3 regions of the Lysinibacillus sp. FSL K6-0057 genome follow, and region 2 is predicted to be linked to each of the others. Evidence: predicted binding sites of a transcription regulator. Region 2 holds the regulator's gene; each other region holds the start of a gene.

Region 1 (7,729 bases), 2.2 Mb from region 2:
GTAACGAGCATTAACATCATTGACATGATTACCGTGATTTTTAGACAGTAAACCTTTTAACGCATTTGAAGTTAATGGACGAACATCATAGTTTGCTACTTCGCCAGCATAAGATAGGTTGATTTCTTTGACCGGCTCTGTTGTTACTTGTGATAGGAATGAACCAAGCTTTTCCGCTAATTCAAAGAAAGGCTCAACTTGTGCAAGAAGCTCTTTTGGTATAGATGGCATGTTCACTGGATTTGTTACAGTACCTGTTTTGTAAAATTTAATGATGTCATTTGATACGTCAACCGCTACAGATTCTTGTGCCTCGATTGTAGATGCTCCTAAGTGAGGCGTTGCGATCACCTGTGGCAAAGTCAGTAGCTTATGATCTGTTGCTGGTTCAGAAACAAATACATCAAGAGCTGCTCCAGCCACTTTTCCTGCTACAATTGCATCATATAAATCGTCTTCATTGATGATACCGCCACGTGCACAGTTAATAATACGTACGCCATCTTTCATCATCGCAAATTTATCTTTATTAATAAGATTGCGAGTTTCAGGTAGAAGTGGTGTATGAACTGTAATGAAATCTGCAGCTGCACAAATTTCTTCAACTGTCGCTTTTGTTACACCTAATTCTTTTGCACGCTCATCTGTTAGGAAAGGATCGTAAGCCATAACGTTCATACGTTGACCTTTTGCACGATAAGCTACTTCAACACCGATTCGACCAAAACCTACAACACCTAAAGTTTTATTTTTTAGCTCCACGCCAACATAAGATTTGCGATCCCATTTTCCATTCTTTAATGTATTAAAAGCTTGTGGAATATGACGGGCAAGTGAAGTCATCATCGCAATTGTATGCTCGGCAGCTGAGTTTGTATTACCATCTGGTGCGTTGACCACGATAATGCCATGTTCAGTAGCAGCAGCTAGGTCAATATTATCGACACCAACACCAGCACGACCAATTAATTTTAAGCTTTTAGCTGCTTCAATCACTTCACGTGTTACCGTTGTTTGAGAACGAACAAGTAATACATCTACATCTGCGATTTTAGCGATTAATTCTTCTGGTGCTAGTCCTGTGTCTACAATAATGTTTAAATCTAAATCTTGTTCCTGGCGTAATGGGAAAATACCATCCTCACTTAGTGGATCAGCGATAAATACGTTAATAGTTCTTGTTTTTGTTGCAATAGTCATTATAATTAGCTCCTTTTTCCTCATTATTGGTAGGTTGTGGCTTTTTCTACGACAGTCTGAAATTTGTAAAATTCGAACATCTTACAGCATGCAAACAATCTCCTTTCTAAATCGAAAACAATATAAAAAGCCTTCCACGCCTTACAAACACAGTTATTGTGTTGTAAGGGGCGAAAGGCTGAATAAACATTGGTTCGCGGTACCACCCTTAATCACTGCTGGAAAATTTATTCTGGCAGTCTTAGCTATATGCGTAACGTGCATGGGACGGATAAGCTTACTTTAAAGTTGTTCGGCCTATCTATTCAGGAGTGGAACTATTATCGTAGAAATCACTGATTTGCACCAACCATCAGCTCTCTTTGGATTTTCTTGCGACTAGTGTGTCTCCGTCGTTATATTTTGTGTGATTAAATTTGTTAACATCATAATCCCTATTGTTCACCTTTGTCAACGATATTTCTTAAAAACTTTAAAAATAGTGACTTCAAAAGTCTGAAAAATAACTAAAAACGAACGTTTTAAATGTTTTATCGTTTTATTGTTCGTCTTTTTGGAGGATACAATGAAAGCGCTAACGATATTTGAAAAGTCCGATAGTATCAGGTTTCTGTGCAGTTTTAGAATAAAAAAATATATGGGAATTAAATGGAATAAAATAGAGGATTTATGCTAATTGTCGATGGTTTTGTTCCAAGAAAGCGAACGTTTTTGTTTGTCACATTTTAGACAAAAATATGAATGGTAGAAGGTAAACAGACTGTGAGAGAAGAATGTTAGTTAAGGATGATTGATTTGGGGGTGTAAGAATGAAGTACGATGTTGCAATAGTTGGTGCTGGACTTGCAGGATTAGTCGCAGCTTGTGAATTAATCGATGCAAAGAAAAAAGTTCTTTTAGTAGATCAAGAGCCTGAAAATTCAATCGGGGGACAGGCATATTGGTCTTTCGGTGGAATATTTTTAGTAAATTCTCCAGAGCAAAGAAGGCTTGGGATTAAAGATAGTAAGGAACTTGCATGGCAAGATTGGCAAGGAACTGCAGGCTTTGATCGTTTAGATGATGAGGATTCTTGGGCATATAAATGGGCAAGAGCCTATGTCGATTTTGCTGCAGGGGAAAAATACGACTGGTTAAAGTCAAAGGGGATAAAGTTTTTCCCCGTTGTTGGATGGGCAGAGCGAGGAGGTTCGTTAGCAGGAGGTCATGGCAATTCAGTACCTAGGTTTCACATTGTCTGGGGAACAGGACCTGGCATTGTAAAGCCATTTGTAGATAAAGTAAAACAGGCGATGAAAGAAGGGTTTATTGACTTCAAGCCAAGACATCGTGTGGATGAATTTGTGCAGCAAGAAGGAAAGATTACAGGAATTAGCGGAACTGTACTAGCTGAAACCTTTATTAATCGAGGTGAAAAAAGTTCGAGATTAGGGATTGGGGAATTTTCCTACGAAGCGAAAGCTGTGATTGTGGCAAGTGGTGGCATTGGGGCCAATTTTGATTTAGTGAGAAAAAATTGGCCTGCTCGATTAGGGACACCTCCAAAAAATATGGTATGTGGTGTGCCGGCTTATGTTGATGGAAGAATGCTAGAGATCGCGGAACATGCTGGGGGACGTATTGTAAATCGTGATCGCATGTGGCATTACACAGAAGGATTAAGAAATTGGGACCCGATATGGCCCAACCATGGAATTCGGATATTGCCAGGTCCTTCATCCCTGTGGTTTGATGCAGAGGGGAATCGATTTCATGCACCCAATTTTCCAGGGTTCGATACGCTCAGTACGTTAGAGGCGATTCAAAAAACAGGTTACGACTATTCCTGGTTTATTTTAACGGAAAAAATTATTGAGAAAGAATTTGCTTTATCTGGCTCAGAGCAAAACCCAGATTTAACAAACAAAAGCATTGGCGATGTGCTAAAACGCATTTTGCCAGGTCCACCTGCTCCTATCCAAGCTTTTAAAAATCATGGAGAGGATTTTGTGATTGCACATGATTTAAAAGAACTCGTAGATGGAATGAATAAGCTTGCTGGGAATGACTTACTTGATTTCATGAAAATTAAAGAGCAAATCTTGGCAAGAGATCGTGAAATGGATAATAAGTTTACGAAGGATTTACAGGTAAACGCCATTCATGGGGCAAGAAATTATATTGGTGATAAATTGGTACGCGTTGCCAAGCCCCATAAAATTTTAGATACTAAAAATTGGCCTTTAATTGCCGTTCGCTTAAACATTCTAACAAGGAAAACTTTAGGTGGCTTACAAACAAATTTAAATGGCGCTGTATTGGGCATGGACGGTCAGCCAATACCTGGTTTATTTGCCGCTGGTGAAGTAAGTGGTTTCGGTGGCGGTGGTGTCCATGGCTACCGCGCTTTAGAAGGGACATTTGTCGGTGGCTGTTTATTTAGCGGACGACAGGTAGGGCGTTATTTAGCACAAGAATAGAGTGTATTTCTTTATACGAGTAAGAGCATCGTCTTGATGAACGATGCTCTTTTTGAATGGGTTGATCATGCTGAGGTAGGATCACTAAGCTGAAGTTTTTGAGCGGCAATCGCTCTGAAATGAGCACTTAGGTCACGATATGGAGCGGAAATCCACTAGAAATGAGCGCTTAGGTCATATTTTGGAGCGGAAATCCATCAGCAATGATCACTTAGCTCAAATTATTGAATGGATTAGAAATCTCATTTGCTCAAACTACAGAGAAACCATCTTCTAACAATGCATTATCTCTCCAAGTATTAACAACTTGATTGTTGGACCTCTGCAATCTTAGCAATTTGCTCTTCAACTTGTTCCTTTGTCCAACCGTTTTCCTCCACGAAGAAGTTGCGTTCGGCACGACGACAATCATCTGAACAGCTACGCATGTAAAATGCCTCATGTTTTTCTTCACACAGCATTAATTTATGACACTCTGGGTTTGCACAGTTTGTATATCGTTCAGAAGGTTCCCCAGTGAAATAATCCTTCCCAACAATGACATGCTCCACCTGATTAATCGGTACACTTCGACGACGGTCAAAAACAAACATTTGACCATCCCATAATTGGCCTTTTACTTCAGGATCTTTCGCATATGTAGCAATACCGCCATGTAATTGACCTACGCTCTTACCATAGCCCTCACGTTTTAGCCAACCAGAGAATTTTTCGCAGCGAATACCACCTGTACAATAAGTTAAGATTTTTTTATCTGCAAAATCTTCTTTATGTGCCTCCATCCAAGCAGGGAGGTCACGGAATGTTTCGATATCAGGTCGTACAGCACCTCTGAAATGACCGAGATCATATTCATAGTCATTACGGGCATCGATAATCACTGTGTTATCTTCTTGCATTTGTTCCATAAATTCTTTAGGTGTTAAATAATCACCTGTGATTTCTAACGGATTGATATCCTGTTCTAAACCTAGGTGAACAATTTCCTGACGAGGACGTACATGTATTTTTCTAAAGGTATGCCCTTCAACCTCATCAATTTTCCACATAATATCATTAAAACGAGCATCAGCCTTCATATGGTTCATGTAAGCATCTGTTTGCTCAATGGTACCTGATACAGTTCCGTTAATACCTTCGTAGCCTACTAAAATGCGACCAAGAAGCCCAATTTCTTTACACAATGCTAAATGTTCTTCTGCAAAAGCTTCAGGGTCTTCAATCGTAATATATTTATAATAAAGTAATACACGATAGTCTTTTTGTGTCAAAATACGTTACCACCTTTATGTCGATATTCGTCCTTTAATATAGCATAACAAGAGCAATTTTGCTTAGCGTAGAAGGAGTTTTCAAGAAAAACACGAATTATACATAGTGAATGACTATTCATAATTGGGGGTTATAGAGATGGAATTTTCAACGATTACTTTAGAGAAGTTAGAACGTCGTGCAACGTTAACGTTGAATCGTCCACAGGCGATGAATGCTATGGATGATGTCATGATGCGTGAACTTGCAGAATGCTTTGAGGCTCTACAACAGGAACGAGATATTCAGGTGCTTGTTATTCGGGGAGAAGGAAAGGTCTTTTCTGCGGGTGGCGATATAAAAGCAATGCTAGATGAAAGCAAACCGCTGAATATTGATGAAGCAATGGTTTATCTGACACGTATCGTGAAGGCATATTATCAGCTACCGATGATTGTGATTGCAGCAGTTCATGGTGCATCAGCAGGTTTAGGATTTAGTCTAACACTAGGGGCAGATATTGTTGTAGCCTGTGAAAATAGTAAACTTGCTATGAATTTCATTGGAATAGGACTCATTCCAGATGGTGGCGGTCATTTCTTCATGAAGGAACGTGTAGGAACGGTTAAAGCGAAACAAATGATATGGGAAGGGAAGGTATTAACAGCAAATGAAGCATTAGATGTAGGGTTAATTGATTATATTGCACCAGAGGGCACTGTATTTGCAATGGCAGATCAGCTTGTTGGGAAAATGCTTGCATCCCCTATCTCTTCCATGATTACGACGAAAAAAATTCTGCATGCACAAAATATGCCACAGCTAGAAAATATCTTAGCATTAGAGGCTGAGGGCCAGTCTGCAATGCGTAAAACAATAGATCATGTTGAGGGCATTCATGCATTTGTAGAGAAAAGAATGCCTATCTTTGTAGGGAAATAAAAATAATAAAAGGCGCGTAGCAAATAATTGACTACGTGCCTTTTATTAGCCACTAAACATGGAATAAAATTAATTTACCCGAAGCGTTTACTAGACGATGCGTTTTATCGGCAACACCTTTTTCCTCAATTTGTTGTTGTCCATTTAGTTTAGCAGCCTCATCATTTTCAAAAGTCCAAGTTTCATCAAACAATGTTTCCCCTGTTTTTTCAAAAGCTGTAAAACGATAATTCTCCATACAGACCCCACCCTTTTACTTGAATATATTTCTATTATACATAGAAGATTTATAAACTTCACGGTAAAACTAGTGAATTTTTTGATAAATTACGAAAATTGTGGAAAAAGTAAGGCAATGTTGTTTTTTTCCGTAATAGCATTTTTCATCAAACAGGAATTATGATAAAATAGAACAAATATTCGGTTTCGATTAGTCAACATATTATTACTTTGGTTTGTACGAAAGAGAGAATTATCTACTATTTGAGGTGATTGGATGTCAGCAATTCGTTTTTTCCATATGGCAGATTTACATTTAGATAGTCCATTTAAGGGCTTATTTGGCCTACCCGAACACATTTTAAAGAAAATTCGGTCAAGCACTTTTGAAGCATTCGATAAAATTATCCATAAAGCGATTCAGGAAAAACCTGACTTTTTACTAATTGTTGGAGATATTTATGATGGTGAAAATCGTAGCTTGCAAGCACAACGAAGATTTCAAGATGCAATGGAAAAGCTTTTTCAACACAATATCCCTGTGATTGTGAGCTACGGAAATCATGATCATTTAAATGGCACTTGGACACGGTTTGCTTTACCAAGTAATGTCTATGAATTACCAGCTGAGACGAGTGTGGTTCAATTAAAAATACGTGGTCAGCAAGTGAATATATATGGTTTTAGTTATCCTGAACGTCATTTAAAGGAGTCCGTTATTGAAAGCTATCCAACTGCTCAGGATCAGCAAGCCATTCATATTGGTATGCTACATGGCAGTGAGGCAGGCAATAAGACACATGATGTGTATGCCCCTTTTACAAAACAGCAGTTACTTGAAAAGAACTATCATTATTGGGCGTTAGGCCATATTCATAAACGACAGCTTTTACATCAAAACCCAGCCATTGTTTATCCAGGCAATATTCAAAGTCGACATCGTAAAGAACAAGGAATGAAAGGTTTTTATGATGTGATGTTATCCCAAACATCGACTGAACTTGATTTTATCTCTACTTCTGCTGTTGTTTATAGCACGATAGAGGTGGACTGTTCGAGTGTGGTACATGCCAATGAATTACTGAAAAGATGTGCAGAAGCCATCACAGCCAATAGGACGAAATATGGGGCATCGGTAGTAGAGCTTCATTTGCAACATATTGATGAGCAAACGGAAGCTTTATTTGAGCATGCAACAGTAGATGCTTGGTTAGAGACTATTCGAGAGGCTGAGGAAGGCATTGAGCCAATGTGTTGGGTACAAAAAATGGTGTTGCAAAAGGCAGCGAGATATTATGAGCATACAGCAACAACTCAATCCGTTGTGAGCTTAATGGAGCAGTGGGACAGTAATGAATGGAAGGATATTCTAAAAGATTTGTACCAATATGCCGGTGGTGCTAGGCTGATAGAGCCACTAAGTGAAAAGGATATTGAGAAGTTAACGCATCATGCACAAACATTATTAGCAGAAGAAATTCAAAGGGCGTGATTACATGCTGACAATACAGAAAATCCAAATATATGGCTTTGGTAAGCATGAAAATATCTCCATCTCCTTAAGTGATGGCGTCACTATTTTTTATGGATTAAATGAAGCAGGAAAAACGACGATTCAGCAGTTTATATTACAAATGCTTTTTGGTTTTCCTACAAGG
Region 2 (7,729 bases):
TCAGCAAAGTCAAATTCGTGTGCAGCTTGCGAATGTACTGCAAGGTATTGTTTCTCAGCGTTTATTTGTACGTAAGGATGTAAAAGGGCGTATTGCTGCGACAGAAATTTTAGTACAGGCACCTGCCATCTCGAATTTAATTCGTAATGAAAAAATCCACCAAATTCCAAGTGTGATGCAGACAAGTAAAGCATTAGGTATGCACACATTGGAATATTCGATGCAACACTTAATTACGACAGGTAAGATTTCACTTGAGGATGCACGACCATATATGAACGCTGGTGATTATAGTTGACGATATTTCGTTATAGTGGTCGTACCAAAACAGGAGCACCTAAAAAGGGCATTATCGAGGCACCGAATAAAAAGGTAGCCATGGAAAAGCTTCGAGCACAAGGAATTAATGCACGAGAACTTCAAGAATCAAATAGCATTTTACATAAAGATATTGCTTTTGGGACAAAAGTGAAGCACCAGGAATTTGTTATTTATTGTCGGCAATATGCGACATTAATTCGTGCGGGCGTTCCTGTCGTTGAAGCAACCCATATTTTGGGTGAGCAAACAAGGAGTAAACCACTGAAGCGAGCATTGATGCAGGTTGAAGAGGATATTCGAAATGGGATGGCATTTTCAGATGCAGCAGGTAAACACCCAAAAGTGTTCCCATTGCTATTTGTCAATATGATGCGTGCTGGTGAGGCTACAGGAAACGTCGATGATACATTAGATCGCCTTGCAAGCACACTAGAGAAGCAATATAACATCAAGAAAAAAATTCAATCTGCCATGACCTATCCAGCGATATTATCGCTTTTAACACTGGTGGTTGGTATGTTTTTAATGGTGTTCATTGTGCCAACCTTTATGGATGCATTTAAAGAAATGAATTTAGAAATGCCGTTAATAACGGTCATTGTAGTAGGTATTAGTGATTGGCTCATTCAGTTTTGGTACCTTGTGATTTTAGGATTATTGGTGTTAGTAGTGGGCTTACACTATTTCTATAAAAATAATAAAGAGTTTCATTATGCCGTCAATGTATTTTTACTGCGTATGCCAATCTTTGGACAGCTGTTACAAAAGGATATTATTGCGAGAATGACAAGAACCTTGTCTACACTCTTTAGTAGCTCCGTGCCAATTCTACAAGCCCTAACAATTGTCGAAAAGGTTGGTGGTAATCCAGTAATGGGTAAAGTAGTACTGGAAGCCCGAGATAATTTAGAAAAGGGTGGCACATTATCAGAACCACTTGAAAAAAGCTGGCTATTTCCACCACTTGTTACACAAATGACATCAATTGGTGAGAAAACAGGGTCCTTGGATTACATGCTTGAAAAGATTGCTGATTTTTATGAAGAAGAAGTAAACCGTGCTGTCGATACCATGAAGTCACTCATTGAGCCTTTAATGATTGTGATACTGGCTCTAGTTGTAGGTGTCATCGTTGCGGCTATATTCTTACCAATGTTCCAACTATATGAAAATATGTAATGTTTACAATATTGATATGGATGCCCTTTTGTTCCGCTTAATGGGAAATATCTACTTAGATTTGCTAACAAAAGGAAGCGGCAAGTAGGTATCTTCATGGTTAAGTATTAAAGGAGAGACTGGACATGGAAATGAGGGTAATGAACGAAAAGGGCTTGACATTAGTCGAGTTATTGGCAGTCATTGTTATTCTAGCTATCGTTGCTGCCATTGCAATTCCAGCTATAAGTAATGTCATTGATAATTCACGTTATAAGGCATTAAAGGCAGATGCTATCAATGTCATTCATGCCGCGCAGTTCTATTTTATGGAGCATCCAACCGCTGATCAATGGCAGATGGTTGAAGTGGGAAAATTAGTATCTGATGGTTATTTAGACAGTGCAGGCAAAATATTAGAGGCAGATAAAGAAGGTCAGAATGCCAATGTCCAATTTATCGAGGGCACCTACTATTTCAATGCACATGCGATTTATTACAGCAATGGCAAATATATTAATTTTGATAATGCCACCTTACAGCATATTGCAGACGATATTCGTAAGGGCAGCAAGGGAACTGGTGGCAAATGTATTGGGCGAGATTGTGCAGCTTCGCCATAATGTTCAGAAGCGCGTGTACACACACTTCATATAAAATTATTAAGGAGGATTTCATTATGTTAAAAAAATGGAAAAATAAAAAACTATTGAAAAATGAGAAAGGTTTAACATTAGTTGAACTATTAGCTGTAATTGTTATCCTAGCAATTATCGCAGCAATCGCTGTACCTGCAATTGGTAATATTATTAATAAGTCGAAGGACCGTGCAATTTTAGCGGAGGCATCAAATATTCTAGCAGGTGCTAAAATTGCTTATATTGATGGGGCATGTAAAGAAAATAAATGTAATGATGAATCATTAAAACCGTATGTAGATGGTGTAGATTTAGCTGGTACTGTTGTTGAATTAAATACAACAACTGGTTGGGAAGTTACGTACCCTAGATTAAAGGATATTAAGTTAGCAGAATTTCAAGTTAAAGATAATAAAGCAACAGAAAAAGAGATTAATGACAGATTGGTAAAAGCTGGCGGGGAAAAACCGGAAGATAATAAAGATACAAAAGGTAAGGAATAATCAGTCCTCCCAACCCACTCAGAAGCGCAAGAAAATTTGCGTTTCTGGCTGGGAAATGGATGACTAATTGAAAAAATCATTTATACTGAATAGGATAAGGAGGTCTTTTCACATGTTTAAGAGAAAAAGAAAGTCGCATGTTTCGATTGAACTGAAGGATTATGTGCTACGTGCGATTGTGGCGAAAGGACCAGAGCCTAATCAGTGGCAGGGCTATGAATACCCCTTAGCAGCTGGAATCGTTGAAAATGGGACAATAATCGACGAGGTAGCTCTTTTTGAGGTGATTAAAGAGCAAGTAATGAAATGGACAGGGAAAAAACAGGCAGTTCGCATGTTTGTCCCTGATACGACGGTTCTATTAAAAAACTTTGAGCACCCTAAAGATGTAAAGCCTCAGGAATTACGAGGATATGCTGAGATGGAATTGGGACATTCCATTCATTTACCATTTCAGGACCCTTTAATTGATGTGTATGATGCAGATGCCGAGGATGGCAAGGCTATCTTATTTGCTGCGCCTTCTGAAGAGATTACGAAACTAGTAGGGATGCTGTTAGATGTTTCATTAGAACCCGAAGCTGCCGATATTCGTGCGCTTTGTAATATACGCTTATTAGAGCACATGTCCTTATTAATGCCTAATAAAACATATTTAATAGCAGAATGGTCGATTAATGAACTCTCTATCAGTATTTTTTCCAATGGCCAAGTGGAGTTTTTGCGCTATCAAACCATTGAAGTAGATATGACGCAATGGCAGGGGAAGAAGGAGAATGAGTTTAGCTATCAATTTATTTATAATGGCGAATCAGAGAATTATCAAATGGTCGTAATGGATCAGGTTCTAGAGATTGATCGGATGATGAATTTCTTTAAGTTTTCTTTACATAAAGGTGAAAAAACAGTGGATGAAATTATCATGCTTGGCGATAACCCACTATTGAAATCAATTGGGAACTTACTCGCTTCTAATTTAGAACCACCACTGAGGGTTGTCGATGGGAAAAAAATTGAGAAATCGTTTCCTCGCTTTAAGCGAGAATTTTCAACGTTGCTTGGCTTAGCTTTGAAGGAGGTTCGTTAATGGTTCCAGATATAAACCTCTTACCACAACTTGAAAAAAGAACAACCTCTCCCAAGCTTTTTTATAGCTTGGTGATTGTCATTGTGGGACTTATTGTAGCTTATTTACTTTTTTTATTTTTTACATCCAAAAGTGAATTGTCTCGATTGACTGCAGAGGAACAGGCATTAACAACACAGCTTAATCAATTGCAGCAAGAGCTAGACGCACGACAAAGTGTCGATCAGGGTTCGTTGGAAGAGTCTGTGACTTTTATTCAAAGCGTTTCTTATCCTGTAACACCGTTAATTGATGAAACAAAAACTTTATTACCAACTCATTCCTATTTACGTAGCTACGTTTTCGGAGAGAACACAGTGAATATTGAAGTGGATTTTGAAACGATGACAGATATATCGAAATATGTGGAGCGACTTTTAATGAGTAGCTATTTTACAGATGCTCAAATTAACACTGTCTCAAACTTTGAAATAGAGCTAGGTGAACAAAGGGCGTTAACACCCCAACAAAAATTTAAAGAAGTACCGCGATATTCAGTGTCCATCACAGCAACAATCGATTTTATGTATTTAGCTGGAGGACGACGCTCATGAATAAATTAACGAGTAGTAAAAATTCATCTATGATCTTGTTACTGGCGTTGATAGCTGCTATTTTATTTGCGCTGTATTATTATTTGCTGTCACCAAAATTGGATGAGGTGAATGAAAAAGAGAGTAATGTATTGCAGGTGCAGCAAGAATTAGCTAATGTCAAAGAACAACTAGCACAATTAGACAAGGAGCAGGGACAGCCTACTATCAATATATTAGCCTTAAGACAAAAGCTACCTGCAACAAGAGCCGTTGAAAAGATTATTCTTGATTTAGCTGAGATTGAAGAGGTGACAGGAACTCGTATACAGACTTTAACTGTTCAAGGTGAGGATGGCACTGTGAAACCTTCAGATGTATCGAATGAGCTCAATATGTTAGAACAGGCTGAAGCAGAGGTCAATGGTGATCAGGAGAACAAGGAGACCACTACACCGATTGCTTCTCTTTCAAAGGACTCTTTACCAGCTAATTTAAAGCTCATTACTTTTATCTTAGAGGTTGGGGCGCTTGATTTTAATTCGCTTGAAAGCTTTTTACAGGAGGTTGAACAATTAGAGCGTGTCATGAAAACCGATAAGATTGAATTTAAATTACCTGGAGAGCAGGAACAGCTAGAGAAAGATGCAGATCTTACGTTAAAGGCAACAGTGCAAGTGACGACGTTCTATTACGAAGAACAACAATAAACTTTATTGATAGGCGCACCATACTTCATTTGTATGGGCGCCTATTGGTTTAGGAGGACATAAAATTGGAAATGGCTTATACGATCTTTATTTTTTTATTTGGACTTGTCTTTGGCTCTTTTTATAATGTTGTCGGCTTACGTGTACCGCAGAAGGAGTCGATTGTACACCCTCCTTCCCATTGTACGAAATGCCAGAGACGACTAACGGCGCTTGATTTAGTGCCAGTATTGTCCTATGTATTTTTAGGAGGAAAATGTCGGAGTTGTGGCAACAAAATTTCTTGGGTTTACCCAGTCATAGAATTAATGACAGGTGTATTATTTGCCTTTGCTTATTGGCGGCTAGGCTGGAGCATAGAATTAATAGTAGCTTTCGTTTTTATCTCCTTATTAGTCATCATTGTAGTGTCAGATTTGGCCTATATGCAGATTCCAGATAAGGTGCTATTATTCTTTTTACCCTTGCTTGCTATTGGACGAGTTCTATCACCATTAACACCTTGGTGGGACTCTCTTGTGGGTGCTGTTGTTGGTTTTGGCATATTATATATAATTGCTGTGCTATCGAACGGTGGCATGGGTGGAGGCGATATTAAATTATTCTTTTTAATTGGTCTCGTTCTGGGTACAATTGATACACTGTTAACGCTGTTTTTAGCTGCTGTTATTGGTATGATTGTCGGATTTACTGTGTTATCGAAGAACAAACAGGGGAGAAAAACACCCATTCCGTTTGGGCCTTCTATTGCACTGGCCGCAGTCATTGTTTATTTCTATGGCGATCTATTAATCAATTGGTATTTAGGCTTTTGGTAATTGTTTAATCTTCAAGAATGTGGAGGGAAGCAAGTGAAACCGATTATTGGTATTACAGCCTTTGTGGAGGATGATTTATCCTCTCGATTAAATGCTGCTTACAGCAAAAGCATTATTGAAGCAGGTGGAATTCCACTGATTATTCCGATTGGAGTAGAAGAAGAGGCAGCACAGATTTTAGCCATGACAGATGGTTTAATGTTATCGGGCGGCCATGATGTGCATCCATTTCTGTTCGGGGCCGAGCCTTCATTAAAGCTTGGAAAAATTCATCCAGCGCGAGATACGGTTGAATTAGCCTTAATTGAAGCTGCATTCCAACGGAAAATGCCTATTTTCGGTATTTGTCGAGGGATTCAAATATTAAATGTTGCATTAGGTGGTACTTTATATCAGGACATTGATAGTGACCATTTTAGTAACAAGTTACTCCAACATACGCAGCAATCAGGTCGAGCTGTAGCTACTCATTCTGTACAGGTTATTGCTGACAATCTATTAGCGACTATCGTTGAACAAGAGAAGATTGCAGTGAATTCATTTCATCATCAAGCGGTGAATGTGTTAGCAGAAAAATTAAAAGTAGCAGCAAAATCCAGCGACGGTATTATCGAAGCGGTAGTTCATGAGGAGATGCCATTTTGCTTGGCTGTTCAGTGGCATCCTGAGGAACTAGCCATAGCAGGAGATGAGAGTGCTCAAAAGCTATTTTCAGCCTTTATTGAAGCGAGCTTAAAATTTAAGAAGGAAGCTTAGAAGGGGCATTATACAAAGAATCCAATCGTATATGGATTCTTTTTTTGCGTAAAAAAGAGGATACATGCTCTTAGAAGGAACATAATCCTCAAAACCTGCTTTAATCGTTAATGTACACGTCTGTAAAGACCTACAACTTGTCCTAAAATCGAAACTTGATCGACAATAATAGGTTCCATAGAAGAATTTTCAGGTTGTAAACGGAAATGGTTTTTCTCTTTAAAGAAACGTTTTACAGTTGCTTCATCCTCAGCTGTCATAGCTACAACAATATCCCCATTATTAGCTGTTGCCTTTTGTTTGACAATGACTAAATCTCCATCTAAAATCCCAGCTTCAATCATTGATTCCCCCATGATTTCTAGCATGAACAATTGATCTTCACTTGTGCCATACGTATCGGGTAATGGGAAGTATTCTTCAATATTTTCAATTGCTGTAATTGGAGAACCAGCTGTAACCTTCCCGACAAGTGGGACATGGATCACCTGTTGCTTTTGAATGGATTCTTCAGGCTCTAAAATTTCAATTGCGCGTGGCTTTGTTGGATCTCGACGAATAAAGCCTTTTTGTTCTAATCGAGCTAAATGTCCATGAACAGTTGAACTGGAAGCAAGTCCAACTGCTTCACCAATTTCACGTACTGATGGTGGATATCCTTTAGCTCGTACCTCTTCCTTAATGAAAGCTAAAATGTCCTCTTGTCTTTTCGAAACTTTTTTCATGCGTGCTCACCTCTTTTTTCTAATATCATTCTACTTATTTGATAGTATAACAGAATGCGAACATGTATGCAAACATAGGTTCGAAAAGTGTTTGACAAAAACGTTTGTTCGCTTTATTATGGGAACATACATTCCGAACAAACATTCTTAAAAAGGGGTAATGATTATGACATGGTTGAAGAAAAACACACATATCTCAATTTTAATAGGAGCTTGTTTACTATTTGCAGCATACCTTTACATTACTGATCCAGGAAAAGTTAGTTACGCAGAAATTCAAATTGAACATGGAGATAGCTTGTGGTCGTTAGCTGAGCAATATCGTGGTAAAATGAGTACTGATGATTGGATAAAGCTTGTAAAAACGGAAAATGAACTAGCAGATATTAAAATTGTAGCGGGAAAATCTCTAGTTATTCCTGTAGTGAGTGATCAAGCCAG
Region 3 (7,729 bases), 570 kb from region 2:
CAATTTGATTTAAAACCTATGGATCAAGAAGAGGCAGTTCTACAAATGAATATGCTTGGACATGATTTCTATGTCTTTACAGATGCTGAATCGAACGGCACAAATATTGTGTATAAACGTAAAGATGGAAAATATGGCTTAATTGAAACAACTTAAAACTTCATGATGACAAAGGCTCTCGCGATGGCGAGGGTCTTTTTTTGTATGACAATCATATGTAGCCGGGGTGACAGTTTGCATGAAACTGTTACACAATGGTAAAATGAAAGTTGAATCTATATAGGAAGTGAAAAACATTCATGGCAAACCTATTAAATAAATTATTTGATTTCAATAAACGTGAGCTAAAAAAATTAGAAAAAATCGCTGACCAAGTTGAGGGATTCGCTTCTCAAATGGAACAGCTTTCAGATGATCAATTACAAGCGAAAACAGATGAATTTAAAAAACGCTATGCTGATGGCGAACATTTAGAGTCGATTCGTGGCGAAGCTTTTGCTGTTTGTCGAGAAGCGGCAAAACGTGTATTAGAGATGTACCCATTCCGTGTTCAAATCATGGGGGCTGCTGCTCTTGATGAGGGGAATATCGCAGAGATGAAGACCGGGGAAGGTAAAACATTAACAGCAACAATGGCTGTTTATTTGAATGCCATCACTGGTAAAGGTGTACATGTTGTGACAGTCAACGAATACCTAGCGAGTCGTGATGCTGCTGAAATGGGACAACTTTATAATTTCTTAGGCTTATCTGTTGGGCTTAATTTAAATAGCCTCTCAAAAGATGAAAAACGTACTGCTTATGAGGCTGATATTACGTATAGTACAAACAATGAGCTAGGCTTTGACTACTTACGTGATAATATGGTGCTGTATAAGGAGGAACGTGTACAACGTCCATTGCATTATGCGGTGATTGATGAGGTCGACTCAATCTTAATTGATGAAGCGCGTACGCCATTAATTATTTCGGGTCAAGCTGGGAAATCAGCACAGCTTTATAAACAGTCCAATGCATTTGTACGGATGTTAAATGCAGAGACAGATTATACGTATGAAGAATCAACAAAAGGTGTTACGTTAACAGATGCAGGTGTAGAGAAGGCGGAAAAAGCATTCGGCATTGATAATCTATTTGATTTGACACATGTTCGTTTAAACCATGCCATTAATCAATCATTAAAAGCACATGTGAGTATGCATAATGATGTAGATTATGTTGTGCAGGAAGGCGAGATCGTTATCGTTGACGGCTTTACAGGTCGTTTGATGAAAGGGCGTCGTTACTCTGACGGTTTACACCAGGCAATTGAAGCCAAGGAAGGCGTAGAGATTCAAAATGAATCGATGACAATGGCGACAATTACCTTCCAAAACTATTTCCGTATGTATCAAAAGTTAGCAGGGATGACAGGTACAGCGAAAACAGAGGAAGAGGAATTCCGTAATATTTATAATATGAACGTTGTGGCTATTCCTACGAATAAACCGATTGCTCGTGATGACCGTGCTGACTTAATTTTTGCCACTATGGAAGGAAAATATAAAGCGGTAGCTGCAGATATTGCAGAGCGACATCAAGCGGGTCAACCAGTACTTGTAGGTACAGTTGCCATTGAAACGTCTGAAATTATTTCAAGATTATTGGATAAGTATAAAATTCCACATAATGTATTAAATGCGAAAAACCATGAACGTGAAGCTGAAATCATTGCCAATGCTGGTTCAAAGGGTGCTGTGACAATTGCAACAAACATGGCTGGTCGTGGTACAGATATTAAACCTGGTGAAGGTGTACTCGAAATTGGTGGTTTAGCGGTAATCGGTACAGAGCGACATGAATCCCGTCGTATTGACAATCAGCTTCGTGGACGTTCTGGTCGTCAAGGGAATCCTGGGGTTACACAATTCTATCTATCCCTAGAGGATGATTTGATGCGTCGTTTTGGCTCTGACAATATGAAGTCTATGATGATGCGCTTAGGTATGGATGATTCCCAGCCATTGCAATCGAAAGTGGTGTCGAGAGCTGTAGAATCAGCGCAGAAACGTGTCGAAGGTAATAACTTTGATGCGCGTAAACGATTATTACAATATGACGATGTATTACGTCAGCAACGTGAGATTATTTATAAAGAGCGTTATGATGTGCTGGAAACAGAAAATATGCGTGTGCTTGTTGAGTCTATGATTCAAGAAACAATTGATAATATTGTTAGCCTGTATACTCAAGGTGAACAGAAGGATTGGAACTTAAAGGCAATTGAAGACTTTGTAGCGGCCAATCTTTTAGAGGAAGGTCAACTTAAAGTATCTGATTTCCAAGGCAAGTCTGTAGAAGATATTAATCAGTTGATTTCTGATGCAGTTCATGTTCGTTATAATGAAAAAGAGGTAGAACTGACACCAGAGCGTATGCGTGAGTTTGAAAAGGTCATTTTATTACGATCAATCGATACAAAATGGATTGATCATATTGATGCAATGGATCAACTACGTCAAGGTATCCATCTGCGTGCATATGGTCAAAACGATCCGCTTCGTGAATATCAACAAGAAGGCTTTGCGATGTTTGAGGATATGGTAGCCTCTATTCGTGAGGATGTAGCGAAATATGCGATGAAAGCAGAAATCCGCAACAATCTTGAGCGTGAAGAGGTGGCGAAGGGGCAGGCTGTTAATCCAAAAGAAGAAGGTGGCTCTGCTCCGAAAAGGCAACCAGTTCGTAAGGCTGAAAACATTGGCCGTAATGATTTATGTCCATGTGGAAGCGGTAAGAAATTTAAAAACTGTCATGGTACGGCTCAATAATATTTAGGTGAAAAAATCATTTTAACTACGTGTTAAAATGATTTTTTCTTTTTAAAATAACTCAAAATTGAAGAAATTTTAGCTTATAAAGTCAGAATTTATAGACAATTGAAAAATATGGGTATACAATAGCTGTAATAATAGGTATATAGTACAAGTTGTTTGTCCTATTATTATCCTAAATTATTAATTATAAGACCAAGACTTAAGGAGGATCGGGATTTTCAAGAAGGTTTCTTGGAGAAATGGGTAGGTGTGTTGAAAAAAATTTCAAGCAATCTTACTCGTTGAAAATATCGGGAATGTACGGATATTGGTATATTCCTTTTTATTATGACTGGAAGCAACATAAAATGTATAAAGGGGGACTATAGATGCATAAAAAAGATATTATGAATAGTGAAACAATGATGTATATGCCTGTGTATGATTCCTTTGGAAATTTATGTACGCAGGTGTATGAGAAAAATAATGAGTATATATCTACGCTACCACCCACGAAATTATTGGACTTTAATCTGCGTTATTTTGGTTCTAGTTTAAGAGGAGCATTCGATGGTTCGAAAATGATCCTAGGCAAGCTTAATAAAAATCCTATAGTGGTGGATGAACGATGTAATATTCTATGGTTCCCTAGTAGATCTCCTCTACATCCCGAATGTATCTGGTTCGCTGTCCATCATATTGATGAATATAATGCTGTGGATAAAAAGAGGACGAAGGTCACTTTTATGAATGGCAAGGAATTTATTGTAGATGTCAGTGTTAATGCGTTAGAGTCTCGAATTCAAAGAGCTTTTTTATTAAAATATAGACTAGAGAAACGAACAAAATATTTACTTGTTCAGTATGATCGTGTGAAAGTATTTCAACGTCTTGCCAAGAATATGGTGGAGGACGAGACGCAAGATAGTTGACTTAATACCATAAAACATCTGCTAGATAGTATGTTTTCCTTTGTAAAAACGTTATAATAAAAAGATACGGGGCTTTGTGAATGAAGTGTTAGCTCCATGACTAACGTTCGGAGGATTTAACGATGATTGAATTAGCAGATGTACGCAATGTGTTAGACACTACAGCCAAAAAATTGGTGGACTTTAGGGGGTCTCTTTGACTTAGAAAACAAAGAGGCACGTATTCAGGAGCTAGATGAAATGATGCTAGAGCCAGGCTTTTGGGATGATCAGCAAGGTGCACAGGTGGTTATCAATGAAGGCAATGCCTTAAAAGCCATTGCCAATGAATATAAGGATTTAGTGGAAACACATGAAAATTTAGATATGACACTGGAGCTTTTACGTGAAGAATCAGACGAAGAATTACAGGAAGAACTAGGCAAAGAACTAGCAGAATTCCAACAAAAGATAGCTGATTTTGAGCTGCAACTGCTGTTAAGTGGTCCATATGATCAAAACAATGCCATTTTAGAGCTGCATCCTGGAGCTGGTGGTACGGAATCACAGGATTGGGGTTCCATGCTTTTACGTATGTATACGAGATGGGCGGAAAAGCGCGGATTTAAAGTGGAAACGGTGGACTATCTGCCTGGAGATGAAGCTGGGATTAAATCTGTAACATTGTCGATTAAAGGTCACAATGCTTTTGGTTATTTACAAGCAGAAAAGGGTGTCCATCGTCTAGTACGTATTTCTCCATTCGATTCTTCTGGCCGCCGTCATACGTCTTTCGTTTCCTGCGATGTTATGCCAGAGTTCGACGACAATATTGAAATCGATATTCGTACAGAGGATTTAAAAATTGATACGTATCGTGCAACAGGTGCGGGTGGTCAGCATATTAATACGACAGATTCTGCTGTTCGTATTACGCATATCCCTACTGGTACGGTCGTACAATGTCAAGCTGAGCGTTCACAGATTAAAAACCGTGAAAAAGCGATGACGATGTTAAAAGGGAAGCTATATCAACTAGAGCTTGATAAACAGCAGGCACAGCTAGATGAAATACGTGGTGAACAAAAAGAAATAGGCTGGGGCTCTCAAATTCGTTCGTATGTTTTCCACCCATACTCGATGGTAAAGGATCATCGTACAAATGAAGAGACAGGTAATGTGGGAGCAGTGATGGATGGCGATTTAGATCCATTTATTAATGCTTATTTACGTTCAAAAATAAATTAATACACAGATTCCCCAAGAGTGAGATGCTCTTGGGGAATTTTTTGTTAAAAGGGCGGATGATAGGGTGCATCTTGGCTAAGCTGTTTACGTTCATTCATGTAGTATTTATACAGCATAGATGCGTTAAGAAATTGTTTACTAATGGATGCATATCGAATAGGTAGTTCAATTTGTTTATTATTTTTTAACGTTACAGTACACCCCATTTCACTAGGTGTAATATTGATAATTGCATGAAGCCCAATCCATATATTGTGAATGGAGCTTGGTGAATAAGTTGGTAAAAAAATACAGGGATAACCGTAATCAAAGGCCACGACGACTGGTAACTTGTGTTGATTGCCGAAGAAACGCTTAGCCGATTGTTTTGCGGCTTCATAGGTGGAGCCTAATGAGATACAGGATTTTCGAAGGACATGCATCGGTTTGCGCGTAACAATCAGCTCATTATGCTTATCAATCACATGTGTGAATACTTTGGAGTCATGCTGAATGGGCTGCAGTAAATAAGTGTTGAATGAAATTAAGTAGCCGTTTACAAAATTAGTTGTCATATAGGGAGTGCCTCCTTTTTTCTAGTAATAACATTAGTGTAGAGCAAAAAATGACTTTCATAAATTAGATGAAAAAGTTGAAAATTGTTCAGAAAAGCACGAAATGCTTAGAGAATTTGCTCTAAATGTCACGTGATTTAGAGCTAATCCAAGATATTTTCGATTCGTAAGCATTGCTTTTTAATTTCAATTTTCATATAATTTAGAAAAGGATCGAGGTGAGATCGTTGGATAAATATTATTCGTATACAGATTTTCTAAAAGCCGTTGGTCAGTCGAAAAAAGTTGATGAGGCAGAGAAATTATTAAACGAGATTTATTTAGATTTATTTTTAAATCGTATCCAGCGTATGCATCGGCAAGAGCAGCTCATGGTTCTGATAGATAGAGCACTCGATGAAAAAGATGAAAACGCATTTTATCAATACGCATCCGAACTAATTTCCTTACAGCAAACAGAAGATGAAACATATTGACGAACCCGCTCTCCACTTCTATTGGAGAGCGGGATTTTTTTGACTTTGAAAATAGTTGTGAGGGATGTGAAGAGTGTTTGTTTTCATTCGAACAGTTTGAGACTCTGCTCATAAAAAAGTGAGAGTCGCTCCGAAAGTGAAGGTTCCCGCTCCAAAAAGCATGTGCCCCCGCTCATAAAAAGGAATGAGTCGCTCCGAAAGAGACGGAACCCGCTCATAAAAGGGAATGAGTCGCTCTGAAAGAGACGGAAGCCGCTCATAAAGGTGAGATAACCGCTCTAAAAGTGACGCCCCCGATCGTAACCGCACGATAGCCGCTCCAAAAGCACAAAACTCCGCTCCTAAAAGAGTGCAAGCCGCTCCAAAAGCAATAACCGTCACTCCTAAATAAGGAATCTCATGAAGCTTGAAAACCTGATAAAACGGCTATTATAAGAGTGACAAGTTAAATTGGCCGTATCGTTATTTATTAAGAATTTTAGAGATGAAAAAAAAATTACAAACATTCGTTCGTTAAATGTTCGAAATTTTAATATTGCTATGCTAAAATATATGTACAAATTGGAAGGAAAGGACGGGGACATGAGTGCAAACATTTGATTTACAAGCGCCATATCAGCCTAATGGGGATCAGCCACAGGCCATTGCGGAATTAGTGGAGGGTGTGAATGCAGGCAAACGTCATCAAACATTACTTGGTGCTACGGGAACAGGTAAAACGTTTACCATTTCTAATGTCATCCAGCAGGTTAAAAAACCAACACTAATCATGGCACACAATAAAACGTTAGCTGGCCAGTTATATAGTGAATTTAAAGAGTTCTTCCCAAATAACGCTGTTGAATACTTTGTCAGCTACTATGATTACTACCAACCAGAAGCTTATGTACCGCAGACAGATACCTATATAGAAAAAGATTCTAGCATTAACGATGAAATTGATAAGCTGCGTCACTCTGCTACTTCTGCATTGTTTGAGCGTGAGGATGTCATTATTATTGCATCTGTGTCCTGCATTTATGGTTTAGGTTCCCCTGAAGAATATCGAGAAATGGTTGTTTCCATTCGCACAGGTATGGAAATAGAACGTAATCAGCTACTGCGCAAACTTGTAGACGTTCAGTATGAGCGAAATGATATTAGTTTTACACGCGGAACATTTCGGGTACGTGGAGATGTAGTGGAAATCTTCCCAGCCTCTCGTGATGAGCATTGTATTCGCGTGGAATTTTTCGGTGATGAAATTGATCGCATTCGTGAGGTAGATGCACTTACGGGAGAAATTTTATCGGATCGAGAGCATGTTGCTATTTTCCCAGCATCCCACTTCGTTACACGAGAAGAAAAAATGCGTAAAGCAATTGAAAACATTGAACAAGAATTAGAGGAACGACTTGCATTATTACGATCAGAAGATAAATTACTAGAGGCACAGCGTTTAGAACAACGTACACGTTATGATTTAGAAATGATGCGTGAAATGGGCTTTTGCTCAGGGATTGAAAACTATTCACGTCATTTAACATTGCGTGGAGCAGGTGCCACTCCATATACATTGCTAGATTATTTCCCAGATGACTTTTTGCTTGTAGTCGATGAAAGTCACGTCACACTGCCTCAGGTTCGTGGCATGTACAATGGTGACCAAGCACGTAAAGGTGTACTCGTAGAACATGGTTTCCGTTTGCCATCAGCACTTGATAACCGTCCACTACGCTTTGAAGAATACGAAAAAAGAGTGCATC

Evidence for each region. Region 2 encodes LexA, which represses DNA repair genes until DNA is damaged. Its sites were predicted from a motif close to CGAACATATGTTCG; they were not measured.
Region 1: a site for LexA is predicted at 6,262-6,275, ahead of MHB40_RS21075 (DNA repair exonuclease). Genes of this name have one in related genera too.
Region 3: a site for LexA is predicted at 6,484-6,497, ahead of uvrB (excinuclease ABC subunit UvrB). Genes of this name have one in related genera too.

Annotation. Positions count from the first base shown of each region.
Region 1 covers NZ_CP152047.1:4,218,794-4,226,522, reverse strand. The annotation lists gene serA (phosphoglycerate dehydrogenase) at 1-1,200, opposite strand, end outside; gene MHB40_RS21095 (FAD-binding dehydrogenase) at 2,010-3,659, shown strand; gene MHB40_RS21090 (rhodanese-related sulfurtransferase) at 3,959-4,930, opposite strand; gene MHB40_RS21085 (enoyl-CoA hydratase) at 5,070-5,852, shown strand; gene MHB40_RS21080 (YhzD family protein) at 5,905-6,090, opposite strand; gene MHB40_RS21075 (DNA repair exonuclease) at 6,349-7,563, shown strand; gene MHB40_RS21070 (AAA family ATPase) at 7,568-7,729, shown strand, end outside.
Region 2 covers NZ_CP152047.1:1,330,636-1,338,364, forward strand. The annotation lists gene MHB40_RS06190 (type IV pilus twitching motility protein PilT) at 1-298, shown strand, start outside; gene MHB40_RS06195 (type II secretion system F family protein) at 295-1,500, shown strand; gene MHB40_RS06200 (prepilin-type N-terminal cleavage/methylation domain-containing protein) at 1,626-2,102, shown strand; gene MHB40_RS06205 (prepilin-type N-terminal cleavage/methylation domain-containing protein) at 2,159-2,620, shown strand; gene pilM (pilus assembly protein PilM) at 2,733-3,707, shown strand; gene MHB40_RS06215 (hypothetical protein) at 3,707-4,300, shown strand; gene MHB40_RS06220 (hypothetical protein) at 4,297-4,989, shown strand; gene MHB40_RS06225 (prepilin peptidase) at 5,055-5,807, shown strand; gene MHB40_RS06230 (gamma-glutamyl-gamma-aminobutyrate hydrolase family protein) at 5,841-6,563, shown strand; gene lexA (transcriptional repressor LexA) at 6,671-7,288, opposite strand; gene MHB40_RS06240 (LysM peptidoglycan-binding domain-containing protein) at 7,455-7,729, shown strand, end outside.
Region 3 covers NZ_CP152047.1:764,604-772,332, forward strand. The annotation lists gene raiA (ribosome-associated translation inhibitor RaiA) at 1-156, shown strand, start outside; gene secA (preprotein translocase subunit SecA) at 300-2,810, shown strand; gene MHB40_RS03565 (competence protein ComK) at 3,185-3,727, shown strand; one part of gene prfB (peptide chain release factor 2) at 3,853-3,924, shown strand; one part of gene prfB (peptide chain release factor 2) at 3,926-4,954, shown strand; gene MHB40_RS03575 (competence protein ComK) at 4,999-5,508, opposite strand; gene MHB40_RS03580 (IDEAL domain-containing protein) at 5,736-5,984, shown strand; gene uvrB (excinuclease ABC subunit UvrB) at 6,571-7,729, shown strand, end outside.